Regions from separate parts of the Streptomyces glycanivorans genome, predicted to be linked through region 2. Evidence: predicted binding sites of a transcription regulator. Region 2 holds the regulator's gene; each other region holds the start of a gene.
What was found. The regulator HrcA, encoded in region 2, represses chaperone genes, less so after heat shock. The targets are predictions, from matches to a motif close to TTNGCACTCNGNNNNNCNGAGTGCNAA.
Positions count from the first base shown of each region.

Region 1: the regulator HrcA is predicted to act here: its motif matches at 2,084-2,110, upstream of groL (chaperonin GroEL).
Region 3: the regulator HrcA is predicted to act here: its motif matches at 2,250-2,276, upstream of groES (co-chaperone GroES).

Region 1 covers NZ_CP120983.1:3,667,733-3,670,981, forward strand. Annotated here, with positions in the region: gene P8A20_RS15905 (hypothetical protein) at 1-202, shown strand, start outside; gene groL (chaperonin GroEL) at 299-1,921, opposite strand; gene P8A20_RS15915 (cold-shock protein) at 2,252-2,458, opposite strand; gene P8A20_RS15920 (MoaD/ThiS family protein) at 2,903-3,178, opposite strand; gene thrC (threonine synthase) at 3,207-3,249, opposite strand, start outside.
Region 2 covers NZ_CP120983.1:5,575,419-5,578,667, reverse strand. Annotated here, with positions in the region: gene dnaJ (molecular chaperone DnaJ) at 1-824, opposite strand, end outside; gene hrcA (heat-inducible transcriptional repressor HrcA) at 825-1,841, opposite strand; gene P8A20_RS24455 (MBL fold metallo-hydrolase) at 2,007-2,729, shown strand; gene P8A20_RS24450 (DUF3097 domain-containing protein) at 2,755-3,249, shown strand, end outside.
Region 3 covers NZ_CP120983.1:3,304,296-3,307,544, forward strand. Annotated here, with positions in the region: gene groL (chaperonin GroEL) at 63-1,688, opposite strand; gene groES (co-chaperone GroES) at 1,787-2,095, opposite strand; gene P8A20_RS14085 (polysaccharide deacetylase family protein) at 2,443-3,249, opposite strand, start outside.

The DNA of each region.
Region 1 (3,249 bases), 1.9 Mb from region 2:
GGAGGGGCCCAGGTCCGGCCCCGGCACCTGGGAGAGCCAGGACGGGAAGGAAGGGACCCGCGTCGAGGTGTCGTTCGGGGCCGATGACGAAAGCTTCGTCTACGAGGCACTGCGCAAGGGCGGCACCCTCAAGCTCTGGACCTACGTCGGCGACCCCGACGAGGGCCGGCCGCTCTGCATACTGACCGCTCCCGCGAGGTGAGAGCGGCACGTACGACGACGCCGGCCCCGGGAGGAATCCCGGGGGCCGGCGTCGCACGGATACTGCGGGTACTGCCTGGAGCGACTGATCCGAGGATCAGAAGTCCATGTCACCGCCCGGCATGCCGCCCGGAGCGGCCGCGGAGGCCTTCTCCGGCTTGTCGGCGATGACGGCCTCGGTGGTGAGGAAGAGCGCGGCGATGGACGCGGCGTTCTGCAGGGCGGAGCGCGTGACCTTCGCCGGGTCGAGAATGCCCTCGGCGATCATGTCGACGTACTCGCCGGTCGCGGCGTTGAGGCCGTGACCGATCGGCAGGTTGCGCACCTTCTCGACGACGACTCCACCCTCGAGACCACCGTTGACGGCGATCTGCTTGAGCGGGGCCTCCAGCGCGAGCTTGACGGCGTTGGCACCGGTGGCCTCGTCGCCCGTCAGGTCGAGCTTCTCGAAGACGGCCGAGGCCTGGAGCAGAGCCACGCCACCACCGGCGACGATGCCCTCCTCGACGGCGGCCTTGGCGTTGCGCACCGCGTCCTCGATGCGGTGCTTGCGCTCCTTGAGCTCCACCTCGGTGGCGGCGCCGGCCTTGATGACGGCCACGCCGCCGGCCAGCTTCGCGAGGCGCTCCTGGAGCTTCTCGCGGTCGTAGTCCGAGTCGGAGTTCTCGATCTCGGCACGGATCTGGTTGACGCGACCCTGAACCTGGTCGCTGTCACCGGCACCGTCGACGATCGTGGTCTCGTCCTTGGTGATGACGACCTTGCGGGCGCTGCCGAGCAGGTCCAGGCCGGCGTTCTCCAGCTTGAGACCGACCTCCTCGGAGATGACGGTGCCACCGGTGAGGATGGCGATGTCGCCGAGCATGGCCTTGCGGCGGTCACCGAAGCCCGGAGCCTTGACGGCGACGGACTTGAAGGTGCCACGGATCTTGTTGACGACCAGCGTCGACAGAGCCTCGCCCTCGACGTCCTCCGCGATGATCAGCAGGGGCTTGCCCGACTGCATGACCTTCTCCAGCAGCGGAAGGAGGTCCTTCACGTTGCTGATCTTGGAGTTGACGATCAGGATGTACGGGTCGTCGAACGACGTCTCCATACGCTCCATGTCGGTGGCGAAGTAGGCCGAGATGTAGCCCTTGTCGAAGCGCATGCCCTCGGTGAGTTCCAGCTCCAGACCGAAGGTCTGGGACTCCTCGACGGTGATGACGCCTTCCTTGCCGACCTTGTCCATAGCCTCGGCGATCTTGGCGCCGATCTCGGTGTCGGCAGCGGAGATGGAGGCCGTCGAAGCGATCTGCTCCTTGGTCTCCACGTCCTTCGCCTGCTCCAGCAGAGCGGCGGAGACGGCCTCGACGGCCTTCTCGATGCCACGCTTCAGAGCCATCGGGTTGGCACCCGCGGCGACGTTGCGCAGGCCCTCGCGGACGAGCGCCTGGGCGAGAACGGTGGCGGTGGTCGTACCGTCGCCGGCGACGTCGTCCGTCTTCTTGGCGACCTCCTTGACCAGCTCCGCACCGATCTTCTCGTACGGGTCCTCGAGCTCGATCTCCTTGGCGATGGAAACACCATCGTTGGTGATCGTGGGCGCGCCCCACTTCTTCTCGAGGACGACGTTACGGCCCTTGGGGCCGAGGGTGACCTTGACGGCGTCGGCGAGCTGGTTCATCCCGCGCTCGAGACCGCGCCGTGCCTCCTCGTCGAACGCGATGATCTTGGCCATGTGAAGTGGTCCTCCCGGACAGGGGTGGATTTCTCCGGACCGAGAGGCGCCCGCGACGGACGGCCAGCGTGCCAGGTGGTTCCTTGCCCCACCAAGCCTGCGGGCCTCACCGGCCCGGTCCAAGTTCTGTCACTCTCACCTGGAGAGTGCTAACGCCAATGATTAGCACTCGACCCCTTCGAGTGCAAGCGTCCTCTTCGGGATGTGGACAACCTCGGGGCTCCGCCGCAGGCCCGTGACGGGCGCCCGGAGACGCACGTGAGGCCCGTCCCCCGATGGGAGGTACGGGCCTCGCGTGTGTGACGGTGTCGTTGGCCGACCGCGCCGAGCTCAGCCGACGGCGAGCTTGACCATGTCCGCCTGGGGCCCCTTCTGGCCCTGCGAGATCTCGAATTCAACTCGCTGACCCTCTTCGAGGGTGCGGTACCCGTCCATCTGGATCGCGCTGTAGTGGACGAAAACATCCGCACCACCGTCGACCGCGATGAAGCCGTACCCCTTCTCCGCGTTGAACCACTTGACGGTGCCCTGAGCCATGCCCAACTCCCCTATTACTGGCCCTTGCACGAGACCGCACTTCGCGGACCCGGGTCAGAACTCACCCTCCGACAGGAGAGGGTGGCGTGCGCCGGAACGCGTCGACCGCGGCCGAATGTATCTGCCCAACTGCCCTCTGCAACAGGTCAATCGGACGAGAAATCTGGGCACACGCGGCCACACGGATAGGGGGAATTCATTGGATTCCAGGGCAAGTCGGGCCTGACAAAGGCGACTTATGCCTCAAGGGGTTCACGTACTTTGGCTACTTCTTGTCGCGGCAGGGCGCATTCTCATATGTGGATAGCGCGGGCAACTGCGGGGACTTCCCCAACTGTACCGTGCTCAACCATGCAGAATGGCCCCCTCCGTTTCCCGTGGAGGGGGCCATCGTGTGAATGCCGTGCGGCCGGACCGCGACGAGCGGCCCGCACCGTCCCGCCGTCAGCCTCCGGCGACGGCCGGGATGATCGAGACGCCGGCGCCGTCCGGGGTGGCCGCGTCCAGACCGCCCTCGAAGCGCACGTCGTCGTCGTTGACGTACACGTTGACGAAGCGGCGCAGCTTGCCCTGGTCGTCCAGGACGCGGGCGCCGATGCCCGGGTGGTTCTGCTCCAGGGACGCGATGACCTCGGAGAGGGTCGCCCCCTCGGCCGGGACCTCGGACTGACCGCCCGTGTAGGTGCGGAGGATGGTGGGGATACGGACCTTGACGCTCATGTGGGTGCCTTCCTCTGGTCTCGGGTGGTCAGTTGGCGGCAGCGAGGCCCGCGTCGCGGAACGCGTCCAGG
Region 2 (3,249 bases):
GTCATCGGGATGGTGACCGTGCAGTGCAGGTCGTCGCCGCGCCGCTGGAACACGGCGTGCGAGACCTCGTGGATCTCGACGTACAGGTCGCCGGCGGGGCCGCCGCCGGGGCCGACCTCGCCCTCTCCCGCGAGCTGGATCCGGGTGCCGTTGTCGACACCTGCGGGGATCTTCACGGTAAGCGTGCGCCGCGAGCGGATGCGGCCGTCACCGGCGCACTCGGGGCACGGGGTCGGCACGACCGTGCCGAAGCCCTGGCACTGCGGGCAGGGGCGCGAGGTCATGACCTGGCCGAGGAACGACCGGGTGACCTGGGAGACCTCGCCGCGGCCGCGGCACATGTCACAGGTCTGCGCGGAGGTGCCGGGTGCCGCGCCCTCGCCGCTGCAGGTCGTACAGACGACGGCCGTGTCGACCTGGATGTCCTTGGTCGTGCCGAAGGCCGCCTCGTTGAGGTCGATCTCCAGCCTGATCATGGCGTCCTGGCCACGCCGGGTCCGCGAACGGGGCCCGCGCTGCGTCGCGTTGCCGAAGAACGCGTCCATGATGTCGCTGAAGTTGCCGAAACCGCCGGCGCCGAAGCCACCGGCCCCACCACCGCCCGACTGGGAGAGCGGATCGCCGCCGAGGTCGTAGACCTGCTTCTTCTGCGGGTCCGACAGCACCTCGTAGGCGGCGTTGATCTCCTTGAACCGCTCCTGGGTCTTCGGATCGGGGTTGACATCCGGGTGCAGCTCGCGCGCGAGTCTGCGGAATGCCTTCTTGATCTCGTCCTGGGAAGCGTCGCGGCGCACGCCGAGTACGGCGTAGTAGTCCGTGGCCACTTACGACTCCGCCAGGATCTGTCCGACGTAACGTGCCACTGCGCGTACCGCTCCCATCGTTCCGGGGTAGTCCATGCGGGTCGGTCCGACCACGCCGAGTTTGGCGACTGCCTCGTCGCCCGAACCGTAGCCGACCGCGACGACGGACGTGGCGTTGAGGCCCTCGTGGGCGTTCTCGTGCCCGATCCGTACGGTCATGCCCGAATCCGTAGCCTCACCCAGCAGCTTCAGCAGCACGACCTGTTCCTCCAGTGCCTCCAGCACCGGACGGATCATCACGGGGAAGTCGTGTCCGAAACGGGTGAGGTTGGAGGTGCCGCCGATGATCAGCCGCTCCTCCGTTTCCTCGACCAGAGTCTCCAGGAGAACGGAGAGCACCGTCGAAACGGTTCCCCGGTCCTCGGTCTCGAAGGACTCCGGAAGATCCTGCACCAGCTGCGGGACGTCCGCGAAGCGGCGTCCGACGACCCGGCTGTTGAGCCGGGCCCGCAGATCCGCCAGTGACGTGTCACCGAACGGTGCAGGGCAATCGATCATACGCTGCTCGACCCGGCCCGTGTCCGTGATCAGCACGAGCATCAGCCGCGCGGGAGCCAGTGAGAGCAGCTCCACGTGCCGGACCGTCGACCGGGTCAGTGAGGGGTACTGCACGACGGCGACCTGCCTGGTCAGCTGCGCGAGCAGCCGGACCGTGCGGCCCACGACGTCGTCGAGGTCGACCGCGCCGTCGAGGAAATTCTGAATGGCCCGGCGCTCCGGCGACGACAGGGGCTTGACGCCCGCGAGCTTGTCGACGAAGAGCCGGTAGCCCTTGTCCGTCGGAATGCGCCCCGCACTCGTGTGCGGCTGGGCGATGAAGCCCTCGTCCTCCAGCACCGCCATGTCGTTGCGGACGGTCGCCGGGGAGACCCCGAGGCTGTGCCGCTCCGTGAGCGCCTTGGAGCCGACGGGCTCCTCGGTGCCGACATAGTCCTGGACGATGGCGCGCAGCACTTCGAGTCTGCGTTCGCTGAGCACCGCGCACACCTCCAGCTGTGGTTCTTCGGCGTCTGCCTGGCACTCTGTGCGTTCGAGTGCCAGCAATCCCCCCGGTCAGTGTACGGGGGCGGGGTGGGGCGTGGGCAAGGGCGACCGGCCACGCCGTCGTGGGACCGTGCAGGTCGTTGCCGATAGCGTCGCTGTATGGATGTCTCTTGGGAAGAGTTCGGCTGGGAGCGGTTGGGCAACGGTATCGGGCGGCGGCGCCTGCCCGTCTGGGACGCGACCGTGACGCTGGTGGCCGGGGCGGACGGCGTGCTGCTCCACGACACGGGTTCGACGCTCCGGGAGGGTGTGGAACTGAGGACCCAGGCGGAGGCCCTGCTGGGCCGGAGGGTGACGCATATCGCACTGAGCCATCCGCACTTCGACCATGTGCTGGGCACGGCCGCGTTCTCCGGGGCGGAGGTCTACGGCGCGGTCGGGACGGCGGATCTCCTGGCGCGGGGGGCCGGGGAGCTGCGGGCGGACGCGATGCGGCACGGGATGAGCGAGGCGGACGCCACGGCCGCCACGGACGCCCTGGTGCCCCCGCGTCACCAGGTGAGCGGCGAGTGGACGCTCGACCTCGGCGACGGGTTCCAGGTGCTGCTGGCCAATGTGGGCCCCGGTCACAGCGGCCACGACCTCGCCGTACTGGTGCCCGGTTCCCCCGTCGTGGTGCTCTGCGGCGATCTGGTCGAGGAGTCGGGCGAACCTCAGGCGGGCCGGGACGCGGTCCCCACGCACTGGCCGGCCGCTCTGGACCGGCTGCTCGAACTGGGCGGCGAGGACGCGCTGTACGTACCGGGGCACGGGGCGGTCGTCGACGCGGCGTTCGTACGGGCGCAGCGTGATCAACTCGCCGCCCGCTTCGGCGTGTCGTGAACGGGCGCCCGTTTATCGTCGTGCCATGCGCAGCTACCAGCCGGACCTGACCCCGCCGTGGAAGAAGTCCGCCCCCGCCCCGGAGGTGCCCGCCGAGCCCGATCTGGTGGTCGAGGAGGTTGTCAGCGGCTTCTGCGGCGCGGTGATCCGGTGCGAGAGGACGGCACAGGGGCCGACGGTCACGCTGGAGGACCGCTTCGGCAAGCACCGGGTCTTCCCCATGGAGCCCCGCGGCTTCCTGCTGGAGGGGAAGGTGGTCACGCTCGTGCGTCCGTCGGCCGGCGGCCCGGTCCGGCCCGCGCGGACCGCCTCCGGTTCGGTGGCGGTCCCCGGGGCGCGGGCACGGGTGGCGCGCGCGGGCCGGATCTATGTGGAGGGGCGGCACGACGCCGAGCTCGTGGAGCGGGTCTGGGGCGACGACCTGCGCATCGAGGGCGTGGTGGTGGAGTACCTGGAGGGTGTGGACGACCTCCCCGCGATCGTGCGGGAGTTCGCACCCGGCCCGGACGCCCGGCTCGGG
Region 3 (3,249 bases), 2.3 Mb from region 2:
GACACCGAGGCCCGGTGCCCCCGCGACGGGGGTACCGGGCCTCGGTGTCGTACGGAGCCGTACTAGTGGGAGTGGCCGTGGCCGCCGTGACCGGCGTCGGCCTCTTCCTCGGCCGGCTTCTCGACGACCAGGGTCTCGGTCGTGAGGAGCAGCGACGCGATGGACGCGGCGTTCTCCAGGGCGGAGCGGGTGACCTTGACCGGGTCGATGACGCCGGCCTTCACCAGGTCGCCGTACTCACCGGTCGCGGCGTTGAAGCCCTGACCCTTGTCGAGCTCGGCGACCTTCGAGGTGATGACGTAGCCCTCGAGGCCCGCGTTCTCGGCGATCCAGCGGAGCGGCTCGACGGCGGCACGGTGCACGACCGCGACACCCGTGGCCTCGTCGCCGGTCTTGCCGAGGTTGCCCTCGAGGACCTTGACGGCGTGGACCAGAGCGGAGCCACCACCGGAGACGATGCCCTCCTCGACCGCGGCGCGGGTCGCGGAGATGGCGTCCTCCAGACGGTGCTTCTTCTCCTTGAGCTCCACCTCGGTGGCGGCACCGACGCGGATCACGCACACGCCACCGGCCAGCTTCGCGAGGCGCTCCTGGAGCTTCTCGCGGTCCCAGTCGGAGTCCGTGGACTCGATCTCGGCCTTGATCTGGTTGACGCGGCCCTTGACGTCGGCGGAGTCGCCGCCGCCGTCGACGATGGTCGTGTCGTCCTTGGAGACGGTGACGCGGCGGGCGGTGCCCAGCACGTCCAGACCGGCCTGGTCGAGCTTGAGGCCGACCTCCTCGGCGATGACGGTCGCACCGGTGAGGGTGGCGATGTCGCCGAGCATGGCCTTGCGGCGGTCACCGAAACCGGGGGCCTTCACCGCGACGGCGTTGAAGGTGCCACGGATCTTGTTGACGACGAGGGTGGAGAGCGCCTCGCCCTCGACGTCCTCGGCGATGATCAGCAGCGGCTTCGAGGCGCCGGCCTGGATGACCTTCTCCAGGAGCGGGAGCAGCTCCTGGATGGAGCCGATCTTGCCCTGGTGGATCAGGATGTACGGGTCGTCGAGGACGGCCTCCATACGCTCCTGGTCGGTCACCATGTACGGGGACAGGTAACCCTTGTCGAAGGCCATGCCCTCGGTGAACTCGAGGTCCAGACCGAAGGTGTTGGACTCCTCGACGGTGATGACACCGTCCTTGCCGACCTTGTCCATCGCGTCCGCGATGAGCTCGCCGACCTGCGGGTCCTGCGCGGAGAGCGCGGCCACGGCGGCGATGTCGGCCTTGTCGTCGATCGGGCGGGCGGTCGCGAGGAGGTCCTCGGACACGGCCTTCACGGCGGCGTCGATGCCCTTCTTCAGGGCTGCCGGGGACGCGCCCGCGGCGACGTTGCGCAGGCCTTCGCGGACGAGGGCCTGGGCGAGCACGGTGGCGGTGGTGGTGCCGTCACCCGCTACGTCGTTGGTCTTGGTCGCCACCTCCTTCACCAGCTGGGCACCGAGGTTCTCGTACGGGTCGTCGAGCTCGACCTCGCGCGCGATGGTGACACCGTCGTTGGTGATGGTGGGGGCGCCGAACTTCTTGTCGATGACGACGTTGCGGCCCTTCGGACCGATCGTCACCTTCACCGTGTCGGCAAGCTTGTTGACGCCGCGCTCAAGGGCGCGACGGGCGTCCTCGTCGAACTTCAGAATCTTCGCCATGGGCTGAGCTGTCCTCTCAAACGAACTGCGCCCCTCGCCGCCCGGCTAGTTATTTCGCAGGGGGCCAGGGGCGCAGAACAGAAGCAAACGTGGGTGAACTACTTCTCGACGATCGCGAGAACGTCGCGCGCCGAGAGGACGAGGTACTCCTCGCCGTTGTACTTCACCTCGGTGCCGCCGTACTTGCTGTACAGCACGACATCGCCGGTCTTGACGTCGAGCGGAAGGCGCTCGCCGTTCTCGAAGCGGCCCGGGCCCACGGCCAGGACGACGCCCTCCTGGGGCTTCTCCTTGGCGGTGTCCGGAATGACCAGGCCGGAAGCCGTGGTCTGCTCGGCGTCGAGCGGCTGGACCACAATGCGGTCCTCGAGCGGCTTGATCGCAACCTTGGAGCTGGTGGTCGACACGATCCGGTCTCCCCCTTCGGAGATCTCACGGGGTTTAACAGTCTGTGGGTGGCGACCAGGTCGATCCGTCGTCGCGGGTGCCGGACCTGCCCTGTCGCGCAGTTGTGCTGGCACTCTCCATCGGGGAGTGCCAGCACTGAGACTATGACCGCGATTAGCACTCGGTCAAGCGGAGTGCCAATTCACCACCCTCGCGTGGCGTCGCGGGGACCGCCGTACGCCCGGACAACGCGGGAAGGGGCCGCGGTGTTCCGGGGTGCGCACGGCGGAGATCACGGGGAGGACGGATGGCGCGGGAGGACGGACGCCCCGTCATGAGGTCCGTACCCGCGCCGGCCGCGGATCCGTCAGACGTAGTCCTCCAGCCTGGCCACGGCGTACCCCTTGTCCGTGACCGTCCTCATGACGCGGCGGATCATGTCGGCCATGGACCCCTTCCAGTCCTCCTCGCCCCTGAAGTGGGTGAGGATGATGTCGCCGGGGTGCAGGTCCTGGTCCCACTCGCGCCACTCCATGTGGTCGGGGAACGCCTCGGCCGCCCACAGGGGCACGGCCTTGATGCCGCAGGACTGCGCGACGCGCAGGGTGTCGCCGTTGTAGTTGCCGTAGGGCGGCCGGAAGAGCGTGGGCCGCTTCCCGAAGTACTTCTCGAGCTTGTCCTGCTCGCCGCAGATCTCCCGCCGCTGGTCCTCCTTCGAAAGCCCCGGCAGGTAACGGTGGTTGAGCGTGTGGTTGTTGAGGGTGACACCGCGGGCCTGCATGTCCTTGAAGTAGCCGTAGTCGTCGCTCACCACGTAGTCGCTGAGGAAGGCGCTGTACGGGATCTTCAGCTCGGTCATCATCCGCAGCAGTTCGGGGTCCTTCTCCGCCCCGTCGTCCATCGTCAGGAAGACGATCCGCTCCTTGGTGGGCACGGTGGTGAAGACCGGCGGCAGCGTCTCCCCGCCCTCCACCTCGAAGCCCTCACGGGTCGTGATGCGCGGCTTCACGGCGGGTGGCGCGGGAGCGGCGAGCGGCATCTTCGCCAGCCCCCACTTCCTCGCGGCGGCGACCCGGGCGGCCTGTTCCCGCTTCAGCCGCTGGGCCTTGGCCTCGGCGGCGGCGCCCTTCTGGGCGGCGGCTCCCGGCTGACCGGCGACGGGCTCCCGAGGGCC